2 regions of the Lactobacillus sp. ESL0684 genome follow, and region 1 is predicted to be linked to the other one. Evidence: riboswitches for the same ligand, from Rfam matches in the RefSeq annotation. Region 1 holds a riboswitch; the other holds the start of a gene.
The links. A riboswitch is a leader RNA that binds a small molecule or an ion and turns the genes downstream of it on or off. The one in region 1 is predicted to bind lysine.

Region 1 (6,269 bases):
TGACCTAATTATTGCGGGTATGAGTCCTACGCCGCAAAGAGCCAAAGCAATTGATTTCTCCAAGCCATATTGGAGCGGTACCTTTGTGGTAATTACTAAAGTCAATAATCCTTATGCTAAAGCCAAAAAGCTGACCGATTTTAAAGGCGCCAAGCTAACTTCGCAACAAGGTACCTTTCACTACAAGCTGATTAACCAGTTAAAGGGCGCTAAAAAGCAGCCACCTATGCGTGATTTTTCCGCAATGCGTCAAAGTCTAATCTCTGGTACCATCGACGGTTATATTGCAGATTCAACAGAAGCCATTTCTTTTAAATTAGTTGATCCAGATATCAAAGCAGTGCCGCTAAATAATATGAAAGGTTTTCACCTTACGCAGGATCAAATGGTATCTTGCATTGGCGTCGCAAAGAATAATCAAAAATTACGCAAAGAAGTCAATCAAGTTCTCGCAACTATTTCAACCACTAAACGAAAAAAGCTAATGACAGCCGCTATCAAGGAGCAACCTAAAACCACCCATGCTAAAAAGGGCCAATCGTCCAAGCAGACAAATTGGCTAATTGCAATGCTTGACCAGTACGGCGGTATGCTCATCAACGGCATTGGCATGACCTTACTGCTGGCAGCAGTTGGCACAATCGCCGGCTTCTTCATCGGTCTGCTTGTCGGTATCATTAGAACCATTCCGATACCCAAAAAGCGGTCTAAAAGATGGGGCCTAAAATTGCTTGACTGGCTACTAGCCGTTTACATTGAAGTTTTCCGTGGTACGCCGATGATGGTTCAGGCAGCAGTAATCTATTATGGCATTGCACAGTTTTGGCATTTAAATATTGACCGAACAGTGGCAGCACTACTGATTGTTTCCATTAATACTGGAGCCTATCTAGCCGAAATTATTCGCGGCGGTATCACTTCTACTCCGCAAGGACAATTTGAAGCCGCTAGTGCCTTGGGCATGACTCATAGCCAAAAGATGTGGCATATTATCTTGCCACAAGCTATTAAAAATTGCTTGCCGTCAATTACCAACGAATTTATCGTTAATATCAAAGATACTTCTGTTTTGAGTATCATTTCTGTTTCCGAGCTATTTTTCGTTGGTTCCACCATTGCCAGCCAGACCTTTAAGTTCTTCCCGACCTACCTCACCATTTCAGCCATCTACTTAATCCTGACCTTCACTATTACCAGAATTTTTAATTTAATTGAAAAGCACCTTAATGGTAAGCAAAATTACAATCTAATGGCTAACCAAGTCCAAGTTGGCCAAACCCAATCACATAATTAATTAAGAGGAGTAACCAAAATGAATCAGCAACAACAAATCAAGTTATTACAGCACTTAATCCAAATCCCTACGATTGATGACCATGAAAAGCAGGTCGTTGACTACGTAGCCAGCCTGTTTACCCCCTATGGCGAACGTGTTCGGTTCACTCGGATTCCTTATCAAGGAGACCGTGAAAGTGCGGTAATTTCAATTGGTCCAACGGGTGGTAAGTTCAAGTTAGGCTTTTCCGGACATATGGACGTGGTCAATTTAGGCAATCCTTCTGCTTGGCATGACGACCCTTTTTCTGGGAAATTATACGACCATGATACTAAAATCTACGGACGCGGCACTACCGACATGAAGAGCGGACTAGCGGGAATGATCAGTACTCTGCTAACTTTACTTGAAGAAAACGTACCTTTAAGCGGTGAATTACGGTTGTTAATGTCAGTTGGTGAAGAAACTGGTCAATGGGGTTCAGAGGAATTAACTAAACAAGGCTATGTCGACGATTTAGATGTCTTAATTATCGGCGAAGATACCACCGATCTCAACATCTCCTATGCTAGCAACGGCGATATTGACTATACTGTCACTTCTCAAGGTGCAGTTGCCAGGACTGATCAAGTTGGCGTCTTAAATGCCATTGATAATATGTATGATTTTATCAACTTGGCGAATCAAAAATTAAGAAATTTACCACGCGTTGATCCAAAAATGGGGCCAGTAATCCACAATATCACCATGATTTCTGGTGGTGACCAGATTAACAATATGCCCAGCAAAGTCACTGCTCGGGGAAATATTCGGATCAATCCGTTATACACCGTCGCAGATATTCAGGCAGTTTTAACAGACGTTCTAAATGAAATAAATCAATTGCCGCGACACCAATTTACGCTGCAATACGATTACCTCGGTGAGCCCGTCATGGGAGATAAACATAACGAGTATCTCTTAGCCGCCCAAGAAATGATGAGTGACATTGTTGGTCATCGCGTCAAACTAGTAACTGAATCAGGTACAACTGATGCTTCTAAATTTAGCCAGAGTCCTACCCCACCAGTTATGCTAGTAGCGGGACCTGGTAATGCTTCAGCACACAAAGTTAACGAATACGTTGATGTTGCAGAATACTTATCAGCTTGCGAATTTTATGAAAGATTTGCCAGAAAATATTTGACTAAATAAATAATTATTCATCGTTTAAAACTACCAGTTAACTGCCCTGCTTGAATAATTTTACCCTGACTTGCCTTGAAAAATTGATGCTTATTAGCACTAGTGGATAAATCCAAATATTCTGCTAAAGAATAGACAGTAAATCGATAATCATGTTTTTGGCCACGTGGCGGCTTGGGACCTGCATACTGATGCCAACCATATGCTCGTCCCTGTACCGCTTTAATATTTGCGACTCTTTTGCCAGCAGGTATCTTACCTGCAATAATTGTTGTTGCTGGTATATTCCAAATTACCCAATGGGTAAAATTATGAATCAATGGATGACTTAAATCCTCTAAAATAATTGCAATGCTTTTAGCATGTGGATCTAAATTTTTGAGGATAAATTCAGGTGATTCGTTTTGTCCCAATTTGGTATTAAGTAATTTAAAACGATGATCAGAACCAATTGCTGAACAAGTAAATAATAATTTATTCATTAGTATTCTCCTAAGTTTCCACTTTCAAGGCTCATTATAATGCTTTTTTAAAGAAAAAGATTGACAAAGCTGATTTTCTCAACTATTATTTTCATTAATTAAATAATTTCCAATGCAATAGAGGTCGCGTCAATTACGAATTTAGTCTGAGTGAGCAAACACGAAGAAGGCTAATGTAAGAATTGTCGCCGAAACGAAAAGATTATTTGCTGCAATGTTTTCGTTGGGACGCAAGAGCATATCTTGCGGACTGTCCCGGTTTTCCCCGGGGAGCGCTATCTGATTTATCTATAATAATGATTGATTATTACCTCGTTGTCTGGCTTAGATGACGAGGTTTTTATTTACGCTTTTTTTATTGTATTGGCTTACGTTTGAAACTATTTACGGAGGTTTTCAAAGTGAAGTCAAAAAATAAGTGGTTAGCAGTCTTACTTGCCGGACTACTAAGTTTAGCAATTGGTTTGAACAGTAACATTAGTCAAACTGCAGCTAAAAAAGACGCTAATACCTTGAAGGTGGCCATGGAGGCAAATTACCAGCCTTACAACTGGACCCAAACCACCAAGGCTAATGGTGCAGTACCTATCAATGGTTCAAGTGCTTATGCTAACGGTTATGATGTCAAAATTGCAAAAATCATCGGTAAACAATTACACCGCAAAGTTGAAGTGGTTAAAACCGAATGGGACGGTCTTTTGCCCGCTTTAACTAGTGGTAAAGCTGACTTGATCATTGCCGGCATGAGTCCAACTCCACAACGTGAAAAAGCGATTAATTTTTCTAAGCCATATAAGCGCAGTACTTTCGTCGTAATTACTAAAGTCAACAGTAAATATGCTAACGCTAAAAGTTTAAACGACTTTAAAGGCGCCAAGTTAACGGCACAGCAAGGAACCTTCCACTACCAATTAATCAAACAATTAAAGGGTGCTAAAAGGCAACCAGCAATGCGTGACTTCGCAGCTATGCGGCAAAGTCTAATCTCTGGAACCATTGATGGCTATGTAGCAGAAGACACTGAATCGACCTCTTTCAAGCTAGTCGATCCTGATATTAAGGCAATCGCTGTTAGTAAAATGGCTGGTTTCCACGCAACTAAAGACGAATCAATTACTTCGATTGGGATTGCTAAGCCTAATAAAAAGCTGCTCAAAGACGTTAACCGCGTTTTAGCAACTATCCCAGAAGCTAAAAGAAACAAGTTGATGAATGAGGCCGTTAAACAGCAGCCTAAGAGTGATAAGTCTTCCAAGAAAGGGAAACACACAAACTGGTTCGTCTCCATGTGGCAAGAATACGGTGGCATGATTCTAAACGGAATTGGCATGACCTTGCTACTAGCTTCAGTCGGAACCATTGCTGGCTTCTTCATCGGTCTATTAGTTGGTATCATTAGAACTATCCCCACTCCAAAGTCACGACCAAAAAGATGGGGATTAAAATTTATTGACTGGCTACTTGCAGTCTATATCGAAATCTTTCGGGGTACTCCAATGATGGTGCAAGCTGCCGTTATCTACTATGGTATCGCCCAATTTTGGCACCTGAGCATTGACCGAACAGTTGCCGCATTAATTATTGTTTCTATTAATACTGGTGCCTACTTAGCTGAGATTATTCGCGGTGGGATTACTTCTACACCTGAGGGACAATTCGAAGCTGCTAGTGCACTGGGAATGACACACAACCAAAGAATGTGGCACATTATTTTACCGCAAGCAATCAAGAATTGTTTACCATCAATTACCAATGAATTTATCGTTAACATCAAGGATACCTCAGTCTTGAGTATCATTTCTGTTTCTGAGTTATTCTTCGTTGGTACCACAATTGCCAGTCAAACTTTCAAGTTCTTCCCAACTTACCTAACCATTTCAGCCATTTACCTAATCTTAACGTTCACAATTACCAGAATTTTCAACTTGATTGAAAAACGCTTGGCAGGAAGCAAGAACTATAATCTAATGGCTAATCAAGTGCAGGTCGGAACTAATAATGAAACAGAGGTCAAGAAATAATGACACAAGCAAACGAAACCATTTTAAGTTTAAAGCATATTAAGAAGTCTTTCGGCAATCATGAAGTGCTACGTGATATCTCCTTTGACATCAATAAAGGCGAAATCGCAACGATTATCGGCCCTTCCGGCGGTGGTAAATCAACTACCTTGCGGTGCATCAACTTACTAGAGGAGCCGAGTGCTGGTGAAATCGATTTTCACGGCAAAAATGTCCTAGCAGAAGACTATAATCGCAACATTTATCGGGCTAAAGTTGGCATGGTTTTCCAACAATTTGATTTATTTGAAAATAAAAATGTCTTAGCTAATTGCATGGTAGGTCAAGAGTTAGTCCTTAAAAGATCAAAAGAAGAGGCTAAGAAAATTGCCTTAGCTAATTTGGAAAAAGTCGGCATGGCAGAATACGTTGATGCTAGACCCAACCAATTATCCGGCGGTCAGCAACAACGAGTAGCCATCGCCCGAGCCATTTCCATGGATCCTGAGATTTTATTATTTGATGAGCCAACTTCTGCTCTTGATCCCGAGATGGTTGGCGAAGTTTTAAGTGTAATGAAGAACTTAGCCACAACAGGTTTAACGATGATTATCGTAACCCACGAAATGGCCTTTGCCCGCGACGTAGCCGATCAAGTCTTGTTCATCAGCGACGGTATCATCACAGAAGAAGGCAGCCCTGACCAGCTCTTTAATCATCCTCAAAATGACAAAACTACCAAGTTTTTGCGTAATTTCCAAAATAATTAAGCATCAAAAAAGCATCCTTATTGAATTAGGATGCTTTTTAAGTTAGCTAGATTTTTTGTTCAATGCGGTCAATCTTTACCTCAAGAATTTTTCTTAGCCAAGGAAATTTAGCTTTTAATTGGTCATAATGTTTGCCCTCAGCATAGAACTCACCTGTACCATAAATGTAAAAGCCAGCACCGGGGCCTGCTGTCCCCTCAACTTCCTTACTACCAACTGTAATTACTACATGATTATCTTCAGCAAAATCAGCTTCGATGCTATGCATTCCAGCTGCTGGTAAATATAGCTGGTTATCTTCCTGATCAATTGTAATGTATGACATCCAAGTATTAACGATTCCCGCTGGCTGGGCGTTAAGGGCAATAATCGTCGCCGGGCCCTCATGCTTCATTACTTCTAAAAATTTCTGATCCATTTGTAATCCCCTTTGCTTAATAAAAATGTATTCCTAGCTTAGTGCTAAATTTAACTACTTTCAATTTATTAGCTCCTGGCATGATCAGACTAATCTTATTTAAATGAGATTATTATTGTATTCTCTACCAAAAGCCGC
Region 2 (14,913 bases), 360 kb from region 1:
TTAGCATTTTGGGGATAAGCAGCATGTCCATCTCGACCGTAAAAGTCGACGTTAATTTCGGTTGTTCCGGCAAATAAGGTTCCAAGACATGTACCAATACTACCTGTTGCAAGTTTAGGCGTATCGTGCAATGCGTAGATTTCAGTAATGTGTGATTTTCCTTGAAAAAGTCCAAGATCATAAGCTAATTTAGCGCCACTCTCACTTTCTTCGGCGGGTTGGAAGAAAAAGACTAAATTATCAGTAGGTTGCTGATCAGCAAAATAGCTGAGAATTCCTAGAGCAACACTCATGTGGAGATCATGACCACAAGCATGCATTATGCCGGGATGGGTTGATTGAAATGGCAGCCCAGTTTGTTCGCTGACTGGTAGCCCATCAATATCAGCACGATAACCAAGCGTTTTGTGCGGATTTTTACCCTGAACGTAAATCATAATGGCAGTTGGCAACTCAGAAAATTCCTTAATTGTTAAGTATTGTTGCGGGAAGCTGCTAATAATTTTTAACAGTAACTTGTGGGTTTCATGTTCTGTTAAAGCCAGCTCAGGGATTTGATGGAGTTGTCTTCTAATCTTAATTAATTGTTGTTCATTGAGTGCGGGCATTTAAATCACAACTTTCGCAGCTGATCTTCTAAGCCAGTTTTACTTTTAGTCTTAGGATCTACTTGTTTGATTACTTTAGCAGGGACACCTGCGACCACTGTATTGGCTGCAACATCTTTGGTAACAACAGCACCAGCAGCAATTACAGCGCCACTTCCGACTGTAATTCCTTCTAAAACTACGGCGTTAGCGCCAATTAACACATTATTACCAATCGTTACTGGCTGGGCAGATGCAGGTTCAATGACACCAGCAATTACGGCATTAGCTCCAACATGAACGTTTTCACCGATAATCGCTCTACCGCCGATGACTGCTCCCATATCAACCATGGATTTAGCACCGATTTCGGCACCAAGATTAATGACTGCCCCCATCATAACAACGGCTTGTTTACCAATCGTTACTTGGTCACGTATAATTGCCCCTGGTTCAATCCGAGCGTCCACTTCTTTAAGATCTAACAATGGCAGTGCAGAATTACGGGCCTCATTTTCAATATGATAATCGCTGATGAGTGCTGCATTTGCTTGCAAGCACTCTTTAACTACCGGCCAGTCGCCAAATAGTACGCCAATTTTGTCATCTAAAAAAGCTTGAATAGTCGCAGGAACAACTAACTGCTGTAATTTTCCCTTTAAAAAAACTTTAACTGGAGTTGTTTTATCTGCATTGCTAATCAAATTAATTAATTCTTGTGCATCTTTTTTCATAATTTTGCCTCGCTTAATTGAGATAATCTAAATCTAGTCGAATTAAATCGCTAGCGGTTTCTCGTTTAACTACTAGCTTTGCTTGTCCGTTTTCTGCAAAAACCACTGCCGGTCGTCCAACTCGGTTATAGTTGGAGGCCATCGAATAGCCATAAGCTCCAGTGGCTAGCACTGCTAAAATATCTCCTGGACTAGTATCTGGTAGTGGTTGGTTTTTCACTAAAATATCTCCTGATTCGCAATAACGACCAGCAACGGTCACGGTTTGGGTTGGTGAAGCTAGGGGGTTGCTCGCTAGGAGCGCTTGATACTTAGCTTGGTAAAGACTTGGTCGAATGTTGTCGCCCATACCGCCATCAACGCTGATATAGGTTCTGAGATTAGGAATTTCTTTGCGCGCTCCAATGGTATAGAGACTATAACCAGCAGTACCTACGATTGCGCGACCTGGTTCTAGCCAAATCGCTGGTAAATTTAAATTAGTCTTAGCGATTTCAGCTTTTAAGTCGGTCACAATCTGATGAATAAAGTTTTTGGGTAGTAATGGCTGATCATTTGCAGTGTATTGAATGCCAAAACCGCCGCCCAAATTTAAAACTGCTGGTTGATAGCCATATTTTTCTTGCCAATTAGCAGACAGTTTGACTAGTTTTTTTACTAAGGCACTAAAGCCGTTAACCGCCATAATCTGTGAACCGATATGAGCATGATAGCCAATTAAATGCAAATGTTGACTAGCTAACACTTGTTTTAAAGCTTGTTCTGCTTGTCCTGAAGCAATATCAAAGCCAAACTTGCTGTCAACTTGCCCAGTTTGAATGTATTCGTGAGTGTGAGCAGTAATTCCAGGTGCTAGTCGCAACATGACATTTATTTGGCTGGCAGTTCCAGCTAATAATTGCTCTAAAAGTGTTAATTCGTAAAAGTTATCGACAATAATCGTCCCAACGTGCTGGTCGAGAGCTAGGTTTAGTTCAGCACGGGTTTTATTATTCCCATGAAAACTGACCTTTGCCATGGGAAAGCCCGCTGCAACAGCAGTCATTAGTTCACCGCTAGAAACTACGTCAAGGTGCCCTTGTTCTTGATTGATAACCTGGTCAATTGCCTTGATTGCTAGTGCTTTTGAAGCATAACTAATTTCGTAATTGATCTTGGTTTCATCAAAAGCGGCTTGAAATTGCTCAAACTGATATCTGATTTTGGTCACATCATAAACGATTAATGGTGTACCAAAATTATGAGCTAAGTCGATGGCGTCACAACCGCCAATTGTCAGATGTCCTTGTGTATTTGTCTTAACCAAGCTACATTCCTCCAGCTTTACTAACTAAAAAAGGTTCTTTTGTTTACGCTTGAAACAAAAGAACCTTTAAATTTTTGGGATCAATTTGTCGATAGCGCTCCGCAGATTTATTCTGCGACAGTTCATAGTCTCTTAAACTATGACCCAGTAACTAATCGCTTGCTTATTACGATTAGAACTTCGGCAACTTCCCCTTTCAGTTGGCTTCAACGCTAAGCAAAAGCTCGGTCAACTTACTGATGGTTATTGCAACCTCATTCGATAGTGCAAATACTAACTTCTTTTGGTCAGCATGTCAAGAGACTTGGATTAAAATTATTTTTTGACTAGAAAATAAAAATCAGCTGAGTTGCAGATTATAAAATACATGCTAGAATGGCAACTAATCATTTTTGATTTTAAAAATTGACCATTGGAAAAGGAGTTTTAGTGCAAATGAAAGTTGTAAAATTTGGCGGTAGCTCGCTAGCAGATGGTAAGCAGGTCCAGAAGATAATTAAGATTATTCAAGCAGATTCAGAGCGCAAAGTTATCGTTACGTCTGCACCAGGGAAAAGATTTCCTGACGATCGCAAAGTAACAGATTTGTTAATTGTATATGCCAAAAAAACGTTGAAAAACGAGAATACAGCAGTCATCCAAACTGAAATTTGGGCGCGGTATCAGGCAATTGCTGATTATTTTGATCTTGAAACAGAAGAACTTGCGGCGTTAAAGCAAATTTTATTACAACTGCCTAAAAATAAATATCCTAATGATGATTATTTAATGGCAGCGTTTAAGGCTCATGGTGAAATCTTAAATGCACAGTTATTGACGCTAATTTTAAGAAAACTGCGCATTTCTGCCCACTTTGCTGACAGTGCCAAATTAGGAATCACCGTTTCAGCTAATCCACAAGATGCACAAGTTTTGGAAGAAACTTATGGGCACTTAGCTAATTTTCAACTTCCTAGAGGATATATTGTAGTTCCCGGCTTTTATGGTCTAACTAAATCCCAGCAAATCGCGACGTTCTCACGTGGTGGCTCAGATATTACGGGAGCGATTCTAGCACGCGGTTTGCATGCTGATAGTTACGAAAACTTTACTGATGTTGATGCAATTTATGCAGCCGATCCAGCGATAGTAAAACAACCACGGGCAATTAAACGCATGACTTATCGGGAATTGCGAGAGTTGTCATATGCTGGATTTTCAGTTTTTCATGATGAAGCGATATTACCAGCAATTGCTGCTAACATTCCCATCGAAGTTAAAAATACTAATCATCCACTGGCACGAGGAACAGTGATTGTTCCAGCGAAAAATTTCAAGCCTGATACGATAGTTACTGGGGTAGCTGCTGATAGTCATTTTTCCGCTTTATATATCCATCGCTATTTATTGAATAAAGAGGTTGGTTTTACCCTGAAACTGCTACAAATATTTTATAAGTATCGTATCTCATATGAACATATGCCTTCTGGAATTGATGACCTAACGGTGATTTTTGATCAGCGGCAATTTACGGCTGAGCTTCGTCAAAAAATGTGCCGTGACATTCAAGAGCAATTGCAACCAGACCACCTTGAGTGGATTGATGATTATGCCATTATCATGGTTGTGGGGGAAGGAATGAGAAGTAAAGTTGGCGTTATGGAGCAAGTGATTGAATCGTTAGCTAAGAAAAAGATTGGAGTTTATATGATTAATCAGGGAGCTTCACGTATTTCAATGATGTTAGGAACTAGACGGGTAGATGCGCCTGAAGCAGTTCGGCAAATTTATCATAATTTTTTTGAAAATGAGGTAAGAATAAATGATTAGTCTGCAAAAAGTCCACGGCTCACAGAATAGTTTTTTTATTTTGGATCAAACAGTCCTGAAACAACCGTTAACTATTAGTGAATTACAACAATTAGCAATTAACATAACCAACCATGCGTCAGGCTTGCTTGGCGGCAGTGACGGCTTACTAGTCATTGATCAGGCAACTAATGCTGATGCACTAGCACAGATGAAGATACTTAATTGCGATGGTTCTGAAGCACTGATGTGTGGAAATGGCTTGCGGACAGTTGCGCGCTATTTAGCTGAAAAATACAGAGAAACAGCATTTATTGTACAAACACCGCAGGCCGACCTGCAGGTTAAGCGTTATCCAGATTTAGCACCTAGTGTGCCAGCTTTTAGTGTGGAAATAGCTCCGGTTTCGTTTGCACAAGCGGATTTGCAATTTGCTAATTTTGGTCTAAGCAAAATCATTAACCAAAAATTGCCGCAACTTAATTCAGATTTAGCTTTTACCGCAATTGCTGTGCCTAATCCACATTTAATCAGCTTTGTTCATGATATTAAGTTAGCACATCGTGAACTTGGAGAATTAGGTCATAAGTTGAATCAAGCTAACCCTTATTTTCCAGCTGGTGTAAATGTTAGTTTTGCTCAAATTTTAGGAAAAAATCGATTATTTGTGGAAACTTATGAGCGAGGCGTTGGTTTTACTAATGCTTGTGGAACGGGAATGTCGGCAACTAGCTTAGCTTTTTATTTAAATTATCCTACGCAAGTTCAATTAGAACAGCTAATAACTGTATATAATCCTGGTGGCGTGGTTCAGACGCAGATTCATCAGACTGAAAGTGGTTATTGGTTAGAATTAATCGGAAATGCGACGGTAACACATGAAATTCAAATTCCAGAAGAACAACTTCATCAAGCGTGCTTTAATCTTGACCAGATAGAAATCACCCAAACCTCTGAACAGGTAGCTTACGAAAAATTTGTAGATAATAAGCGGGTTGGAGGTTAAATCTAGCAAATGTTGTAATACTTATATTTAAGTTTATGCAATTTATCTTGGTCTCCAGCAAAAAAGACGACTTTATTATATACTAGAACGAGTTGTATTTTTTCAGCTTAAGGGGATAGCCAATGAGTTTATTAACGGTTAAAAATTTAGGTCAGAGTTTTGTGGATAAAACTTTATATGAAGCTGCAAACTTTGTCCTTAATAAAGAAGATCACATGGGAGTGACTGGTCAAAACGGCGTGGGTAAGTCAACTTTGATAAAAATTTTGACTGGAGAAATGTTGCCGGATACTGGACAAGTTAAATGGCAAAATAAAGTTTCGGTAGGTTACCTAGATCAGTATGCTAAATTGACGCCAGGAGTAACTATTCGGACTTTTTTGCGTACAGCTTTTGCTGGGCTTTATCAAAAAGAACAAGAATTAAATGACTTATATGTGCAGTATGCTACTGATGGTGATGAAGAGTTACTGATTAAAGCAGGTAAATTGCAAACTTACTTAGAAGAGAATAACTTTTATCAAATTGATACTGAAATTGAGCGGGTTGCTTCAGGATTAGGCCTGGCAGAGCTTGGCTATGATCATGATGTAGCACAACTTTCGGGTGGTCAACGTTCTAAAATTATTCTGGCGAAATTACTGTTAGAAACGCCTGATGTTTTGCTATTAGATGAGCCAACTAATTACCTTGATGTGGGTCATATTGATTGGCTAGTTGATTATTTGAATGATTTTGCCGGTGCTTTTATTGTCGTTAGCCATGATTATGATTTCTTAGGACGAATAACTAATTGTATTATTGATGTGGATTCTGGCACAATTACCCGTTACACTGGAACGCTGAAACAGGCAATGAAGCAAAAGGCTGCTAATCGAGAGACTTACCTTAAGGCCTATGCTAATCAGCAACGCAAAATTGTGAAAACGGAAGCCTACATTCGTAAGAATAAGGCGGGAACAAGGTCTAAGAGTGCCAAGTCACGTGAAAAGCAATTAGAGAAAATGACGGTTCTGAATCCGCCTAAGTCTAATCGGCAAGCTCATTTTGACTTTCCGTATGTGGCAACAGCTTCTAATCTGTTATTGCAGACCCAAGATTTAGTGATTGGTTATGAACAAGCCTTGGTTAAAGAAGCTTTTAACTTTTCGGTTGGTGGCAATGAGAAGGTCGCGATTACTGGTTTTAATGGAATTGGTAAAACAACACTATTGAAGACTTTACTTGGCGAGTTAACGCCGATTTTTGGGAACTTTGAATTGTCAACGACTGCCAAAATAGCTTATTTTAAGCAAGATTTAACTTGGCCAAATAATAATATGACGCCGTTGCAATATCTCCAAGAAGAATTTGACCGTAAAAAGCCCAAAGAATTGCGGGGAGCGTTAGCAAGACTAGGTGTAACTGCCCAGCAGGCAATGAGCCCGCTTAAAAAGTTGTCGGGTGGTGAGCAGGAAAAGGTTAAACTGGCTAAGATGCAATTTGAGCCTGCTAACTTGTTGTTTTTGGATGAACCAACTAATCATTTGGATCGTGATACTAAAGAAGCCTTGCGTAAAGCCATAGTTAATTTTCCAGGTGGTGTAATTATTGTGAGCCATGAACGTGACTTTTTTGAAGGTGATTGGATCGATAAGACGATTGATATTGAAACAATGAATCAATGATATTTGAAGAAAAATTAAAAAATAAGTAAACGATATAGTGTCTAATAATATTAGACACTAATTGTTTTTATATAACTATCTTAATAAAATTGTGAAATTATTTACTTTGTATTGAAAATGATTACCGGTAATGTTACTCTTACTTAGTGAATTTTTATGAAAGCGTAATCAAAGAAGGCATAAACATGAAACGTTTAAATAATAAAGTTGCAATAATAACCGGTGGATCTGGTGGAATAGGGATGGGCATAGCTCATTGCTATTTAAACGAAGGTGCTAAAGTTATTATCACGGACATCAGAGAAAGTGAACAAGAAAAAGCATTAGTTAATAGTGAGCAAGATGTTGATTTTATTAATCAAGATGTCACTGATGAATCAAAATGGACCGAAGTTATTGATGAAGTTGTCAAGAAGTACGGTCTTAGATATTCTAATTAATTGTGCTGGTATTGACTGTAAGTCGGTTCCGGTTGATCAAGAATCGCTAGAAGATTTCAAAAATGTGCTCAATGTTAATTTAATTGGAACCTTTTTAGGAATTAAGCATGCCATGAAAGTGATGAAGGGCAAAGGCGGTTCTATTATTAACATTGCATCATTAGGTGGAATTATAAGTAGTCCAACATTTGATGCTTATAGTGCTTCAAAAGGCGGCGTAAGATTGCTTACTAAAGCTGCGGCACTAGACGGTGCTAATGATGACTATCAAGTTCGGGTCAATGTAGTTAATCCAGGTGCGATAAAAACCCCAATGGTAACACCAGAATTGGAAAAGATGTTTACCGCCGGTACTCCAATGGGACATCTTGGTAAACCAGAAGATATCGGCCAAATTTGTACGTATTTAGGTTCAGATGAATCTGAATTTACAACGGGTGCCGAATTCACAATTGATGGCGGTAAAAGTGCCGGTTAAATTGCTCAAATATACAAAAAGTAACTAAATTGTCTTTATCAAGAAAGTGTAAATTTTTATGAACGAAAAATATAGTAAATTATTAACTCAATATACTTTTAAAAATGGTGGTACAATCCCAACTCATACTGCGATGTCACCGATGTTAACCTTGTATGGTGAAAAAGATGGAACCGTAGGACAAACAGCAATTGATTATTTCGCTACACGTTCTAAGTCTCAAGGAATGTTAATTACCGGTGCATCTTATATATCTGACAAGGGCTATTATGAGGGCGAATTAGGTTTGGATGATGATAAATTTCTTCCAGGCTTAACCAAGCTAGCTCAAACGATGAAAAAAGATGGTAATAAAGCAATTGTTCAGCTTCATCATGCCGGAAAACAAGCAACTGGTTCAGCAGCTAAATATGGTTATGTACAAACCCCAAGTGATATGCCTGCCACTGCAGCTGATCCTACTCCAGGAAAAGGAATGAGTGAAGCAGAGATCGAGCAGGTTATTCAAGAGTTTGCTGATGCAACTAAACGAGTAATTAAAGCAGGTTTTGACGGTGTTGAAATTCATGGTGCCAATTGGTATTTAGTTCACGAATTTTTCTCACCTTTTTATAACCATCGCACGGATAAGTGGGGTGGCAGCTTAGAAAACAGAATGCGCTTTCCATTAGAAGTACTTAGGGCCGTCAAAGAAGCAGCCAAAGATAAGCCTGGTTTTATTATCGGTTTTCGGATGACTCCTGAAGAGGATATGCCTAGCCAAATGACTAAAGATGTGGCCAATACTTCTGGTTATACAGTTGAGGATGGCTTAAAATTGGCTAGTGCAATTGCTGATGAAGGTATCGATTATGTTCATTATTCATTGTTTACTAAATACAATGCTGGTCCAAAAGATAGCAATCAAAGCTATGGTCAGTTATTGAAGCAAACAATTGGTGACAGGGCTACTACAATAATTTCATCTGGTGTACACACTGCTGATGATGCGTTAGATGCTCTAAATCATGGTGATATTATTGCTATTGGTAGGGAATCGATTGTTGAGCCTAATTTTATCCAAAAAATCAAAGACGGTAAAGAAGACCAAATTCAGACAGCAATCACAGCCGAATCTGCACCTACTTTAAATATTCCTAAAGTAATGATTGATGTATTAGTACAAGAAAATACGCCATTTTTAATTAACGGACGTGAAAACTTAAAGCCTTTATCATCAGCTGAAAAAGTAGATACTGCTAGCGGTGCGAGTGCAAACTAAAATTTGCATTTAGCAATTAAATCGCTATAATTAATTATACGAGTCGACAAAAACGCGAGATGCGTATTTGTATGAGGACGCCCGTCTTGAGTGACAGACACGGGAAGTGTTGGTGGTTGACCAACCTGATGTGAACAGAAGTAGTCACCTATTATTTTATAGGCCTCGATTTAAAAAGAGCAAGTTCTTAATTGAACTTGCTCTTTTTATTTAATGTACAGGGCTTGCTTACCTTGCTGGTTATAGCTAGCTTCTAATTGTTGCCAAGAAACTTCCTTATTTTTATGACCATAAGGATCATTGACGTAGACTACCTTACTTTTCTTATTATAGCCACTGATTACGCAAGCATGTGATGAGGGGGTCACATGAACCTTGCCTTGCTTAGTATGCCAAGTTTGCATATCGTGGACGCGCTTAAACTTAAGTGTAGTAATAATCATGACTGGATGACCATCGGAAACCAATTTCATGACTTGGATAAAATCATGCCCAGTAAAATCTTGTATTCGGTTAGTATATTGCTGAGCAACTCTTTCAAGCGGTTGATGATAGACACACCAGCCAGCATTAGCCTGGCTCATTAGCCCGACAAACCCAAGATTAGGATTACCGCGATATTGCCCATTGTCAGTAAAAGAATCAACATGATCAATTTTTTGGGATAAATCTAACTTATTAACTTTGATATTATAATACTGCATGAGCATAGCTAGTGAGGTTACTTCGCAGCCATTAGGCAATTCGGGAAATTGATTTTCAAGTGGTACATCTAGTTTTTGCTCTGTTTTAAGTGTAAGCCAGGCGAATTTATCTTTAAAAGTAGTAGTATTAAGCGTAAAGCGGGCGATCCCCACTAAAACGACTCCTAAGATAGCATACGTCCAAAATTTGTAGGAAAATTTGTTTTTATTCATGTAACTATTTAACCATAAAATCTTCTTTATAAGCAATAAGCAAAAAATCACCCAAATTAATTTGAGTGATTTTTTTGGTATTTTTTAAGTTAAATTAGTGGTGACTTGCGCCAGACATTGCGTCCATTGAGTGATCTTCACCCTTAACGTCCATGCCTTCAACATCCATTCCTGGGCACCAAACTTCATCTTCAGGAATACCTTTTTCTTCTGAGAAAGCCTTAGTTAAGGTTTCCATGTCCATTAAATGATACTTCTTGTCTGGATCCTTAGGATCAACAATTTGAATTTGTGCCATCATACCAGCATCTTCGTGCTCGATGATGTGACAGTGATACATGAAGACACCAGTGTTTTGGAAGTAAACCTTAACCCGAACAGTTTCTTGAGGAGCTACTTCAATAGTATCCTTGTAAACATTCTTTTCATTTGGATAAGGATCATGACCATCACGTGATACTACTAAGAAGTGGGCACCGTGAATATGGAATGGGTGAAGCATACCGTTCTTCTTATCATTGGTATTAGTTACGTCCCAGTATTCTGCTTGCATAATTGGTTGGGTCATGTCAATTCTTTGCATTGAGAATTGTTGACCATTCATCATGTTGTGGTTATCCATTGTAACCTTAGGAACTTCAGCATTTGGATTAACAACTGGATCATGAGGAGTGAACAGAGTATCAGGAATGACACTGTCATCTTTTTCGTATTTATGAATTCTAAATTCAACTAACTTGAAGTCATCAGTGTAAAGGTTAACTACGTCGCCTTCTTGGTAATCGCCAAAATCAACAACTACTTGTTGACGTTCACCTGGTCCGATTAAAACTTTAGTCATCTTAACTGGATGCTCTAGGAATGAATCGTCACCACCGATTTGAGTCATGACTAAATCATTATCAAAGTGTAAACGCCATTCACGCCGGTTTGACCCACCTAAGAAGAGCAAACGAACTTTTTGAGTTGTAACATCAACATATGGTTTAACCACAGCATTGATTACTGGAGTATCACCATAAACACCCATTGAATTGTAATCAGCCTTGTAATCGAATTGGTTATCTTCATGGAAAATCCGATCCTGCAAGATGATTGGGAATTCATCTTTACCGTAGGTCTTAGGAATTGGCAATTGAGCTTCGTTAGCATCAGTTACAACAACACCCATAGCTAGACCCATCCAAACTTGCATAGCAGTAGATGGACATGGGTGAGCATGAAGCCAAGTTAGGGCAGCTGGTTGCTTAACTGTGAAGTCAATGTGTTTTTCTTCTCCAGGGTATACTGGTGAGTGACAAGCACCATCAGCACCAGGTCCTGGGACTTCCATACCATGCCAGTGGTAAGTAGTTAGTTCTGGCAAACTGTTCTTCAAAGTTACGTGAACGTGTTGTCCGCGCGTTAGAACCATAGTTTTACCAAGAACTGGGAAATTGTAGCCCCAAGTATGTGTCTTCTTACCTGGCAAGAATTGGAATTCGCCTTCTTGGGATTCAATTGTGAACCACACATCGTTACCTTCTTGTTTATCAGGTTCCAAAACTGGTGGCACAATTAAAGGTTGAGCTTCAACACCTTCTGGCATATGGAGTTCTTTGTAACCCATGCCATGGTTCTTGTCAAAGTCTTCTTCGTTATAGAAATAATCTGTGTAAACTTTATCTGACATATTCGTCTACCTTTCAGTTAAAAAATTTAGCAAAAATTCTTACTACCTATAAATTTACTCTTTGTGAAAACGCTTGTAAAGTGCTATGAAGCATGAATTCGCTTCAATTAACAAAAACTTTATTTTTGCTCAGAGCTAAAATCTAAGTGTTATTTAACTGGTAGATAAAAAAGCCTAATGATGTACAATTGGAAAAGTTTGCGTAATACTTAAACCAATAATTTGTTGTTTTTTTAAATTAATGTTTTTTAAAAATAAATAAAAATAAATTGTTTTTATAGCTAATTTTGAGTAAGGTAGAGAAAAGTACTAGCTATTTTAATAAAGTGAAAAAGGAATTTTTAGTTTGAAGATTAATTTACAAGATTTAACTACTAAGATTGAACAAGAAGATTATTTACAAGATTTAGAAACTGCTAAATATGCCGAAATAAGTAAGTCTAAGTCTAAGATTGAGGCTTATGCTAAGAAGATGGTAGAGCAAACTGCGACGGCAATTAAACATGATTCTTTAAGTCAAATTGCTCTTGAGGTAACTGGACAGCGACCAGTCAGGTTTAGCCTAGAAACTAACTTGATTAATTTGCCTTACAGTAATTACAAAAAAGTAGCTAATTTTTTTAATGAAGACGAAGAGTATCCAGTGTTGGTTTATTTTGAAACTGCTTCTGATTATTTAAATGCCTCTAACTTTCGAATTGATCAATTGGCTACGCAAGAAGAACTTAATCAAAACCCTAATGAGGTAATAGCCAAACTAACTGCTGAGATTTCGGCTAAATTAAAGCAGGTGCGTGAATATCAAAAGCCAGCAGCTCCTGCTAAAAAAACGACGACTAAAAAAGTCACTAAGACAAGTAATAAGAAGTCAACTACGAAGAAGGGCAAACAGACCAAAGCTAAAAAAAGCTAGCTATTCAAATGTGATTTTTTACATTATAATGATCACATCAACGACAGGGGGAAAGGCACTATGTTTAGCTGGAATTTACTGGGCATCCTATTGTGGGTTGTCGTCATTCTTTATGCAGTATTTGTGATTCAACATATTCGTAAACGGCGCATTAATATGATTATTAAGCAGCACCGACGCTTCAGTTGGCCTAATTTTTTATTGAATATTATCGAAATTGCGATTTTGTTGGTTAGTGCTGTTTGGCTATTTAAGCAAACTATGCTGGATAATCCTGATCTTGATGATACTAAGTTAATTGCTTCAAAGGTTACGTATCAGCCACTCGTCATGAGTACAGGAGAGGGGAACTCGAGTTATGTAACGCTTGATTCCAAAAAGAAAAAAATCGGGACACAGACCTATACATATTATCGTTCAGGTAAAAAAGTTAAAGTCTCTAGTGACTTTGCCACAGTTGTTTATGGTCAAAATCCATTAGACTTAAACGCTGAACGGATACCGTATGATGAAAAACAATTGCATAAGATGGATCGTCGTTATCAAAAGGCCTATGTTGCCACTTATACTGCTACCTATAAAAAGGTTTGGCAAAATGGAATTGGGATGCATGCTGGGCATAATGCAACGCGGTATTATCTGATTCGAATACCAGATGCCTCATTTATCAAACAAAAATAAAACGGATAGTCCATTGTGATTAGCCGTTTTATTTTTTTAATTAGACTTTTTAACACTCGATAAAAGGGCACCTTCGGTAAATGCTAAAATAAAGCTCGCTGTCAAGAAGTCGACCACGTTGCCGGATGAAAATGCTGCAAACAACATGAAACCACTTGAAACTAGGAGTGAGCTTGTTAAGTAAGTGCGCGCCTTTTGATATCGTAACCACTGATAAGCTGCATAGATAGGAATTATTGCGTATGGCCCAACCAATAGCAACATACCAATCCAGCCAAGTGAATATATCTGTGCCAAAAAATCTCGCTCAAGGTTGAAGATGTTATTTTCACGAGTATAAGAGATTCCTAGAAACTTATCCAAATGGTTATGATTAGTTTTGACTACTTGATTTAGCATTGCACGTTCAACATAACGATTTTGCATGCGCGTTTGACCTGGTTCCTGCATCATTTTTAGCCAAAACTCTGGATCATATTGGTAAGGATAGCTTTTAAGTACGAATTTAGGATTCAAAGCATATGCCTGGTAGTTTTGCTTAATATATTTGCGTAAAAAAGTTTGCCGTTGTTTACCTTTAGGGTATTTTGCAAGACCTTTGTCAAGTTCATGCTGTTCATCAGTAAGATCATGATCTGATTGCTTGGCGAGATAAATTTCATAATTATAGCGTTGAATTGCGGGCCCAAAAGGCAAAATTGCTAAGGATCCGATCCCAATTAGGATTGCCACGCTAAAAGCTTTGCCGCCTTTAGTAATATCCTTAATTAAATATTTGTGTAACAAGAAAACTAGTAAACTGACAATGATACCACCGATTAAACCGATTGCGGCTACCTTGGTCCCGATTTCAATCATAGCTAAGGCTTGGATAATATTTAGGGTAATAATTTGCCAATTAAAGTTAGTAAATAAGTAATATAGCATCATTGGTAGTAGCATAAAGAGCACTGCTGAAACCATATTGGTAAAGTTGAAAAAGCCCTTAGAAGCCATGTGTGAGTAGCCAATGTTAGGATCAAAAAACCAAGCAAAGATATTAGCGCTAATTGTGCCATGTTCATAGGACTTGAGTGAAACTACAAATAAGTTTGACAAAACAATAGTAGCTGAAAACAATCCAGAAAGTCCTTCAATTATCAGTCGTAGTTGTTTTTCTCCAAATTGCAGCTCATTAGTTAAATATAAAATAATTAATGGTAAAATCATTCTAATTAAATAAAAGATTTCGCTGCTACTAGAGTAGCCATAATCCGTTGGGCTAACACTGGTAAAATCTTTGACATGAATCAAATGCAAAATTGTATACGCAATTAGTAAAATTAGATAAATTATTAACCATTTTTGCTTAGTTAGTTTCTGCCAGGACTTTTTCTGGCTAAAATATAAGCCAATTAGTGCCCCAACAGCTAAAATACGAATAATTGTTGGTAAGGTAAAGGGCAAGAGATTAGCTAATTTAC

Region 2: it holds a riboswitch for lysine, as region 1 does, so the genes downstream of both, lysA (diaminopimelate decarboxylase) here and OZX56_RS08680 (ABC transporter substrate-binding protein/permease) in region 1, are expected to answer to the same signal.

The regions. Positions count from the first base shown of each region.
Region 1 covers NZ_CP113941.1:1,773,382-1,779,650, forward strand. Annotated here, with positions in the region: gene OZX56_RS08665 (ABC transporter substrate-binding protein/permease) at 1-1,294, shown strand, start outside; gene OZX56_RS08670 (ArgE/DapE family deacylase) at 1,313-2,470, shown strand; gene OZX56_RS08675 (YbhB/YbcL family Raf kinase inhibitor-like protein) at 2,479-2,943, opposite strand; lysine riboswitch at 3,054-3,229, shown strand; gene OZX56_RS08680 (ABC transporter substrate-binding protein/permease) at 3,345-4,964, shown strand; gene OZX56_RS08685 (amino acid ABC transporter ATP-binding protein) at 4,964-5,713, shown strand; gene OZX56_RS08690 (pyridoxamine 5'-phosphate oxidase family protein) at 5,760-6,131, opposite strand.
Region 2 covers NZ_CP113941.1:240,002-254,914, forward strand. Annotated here, with positions in the region: gene OZX56_RS01135 (N-acetyldiaminopimelate deacetylase) at 1-608, opposite strand, end outside; gene dapD (2,3,4,5-tetrahydropyridine-2,6-dicarboxylate N-acetyltransferase) at 614-1,324, opposite strand; gene lysA (diaminopimelate decarboxylase) at 1,335-2,627, opposite strand; lysine riboswitch at 2,712-2,893, opposite strand; gene OZX56_RS01150 (aspartate kinase) at 3,063-4,436, shown strand; gene dapF (diaminopimelate epimerase) at 4,429-5,421, shown strand; gene OZX56_RS01160 (ABC-F family ATP-binding cassette domain-containing protein) at 5,544-7,088, shown strand; partial or broken gene OZX56_RS01165 (SDR family oxidoreductase) at 7,331-8,006, shown strand; gene OZX56_RS01170 (NADH-dependent oxidoreductase) at 8,065-9,267, shown strand; gene OZX56_RS01175 (C39 family peptidase) at 9,474-10,184, opposite strand; gene OZX56_RS01180 (multicopper oxidase domain-containing protein) at 10,279-11,856, opposite strand; gene OZX56_RS01185 (hypothetical protein) at 12,203-12,769, shown strand; gene OZX56_RS01190 (LVIS_2131 family protein) at 12,830-13,450, shown strand; gene OZX56_RS01195 (O-antigen ligase family protein) at 13,487-14,913, opposite strand, start outside.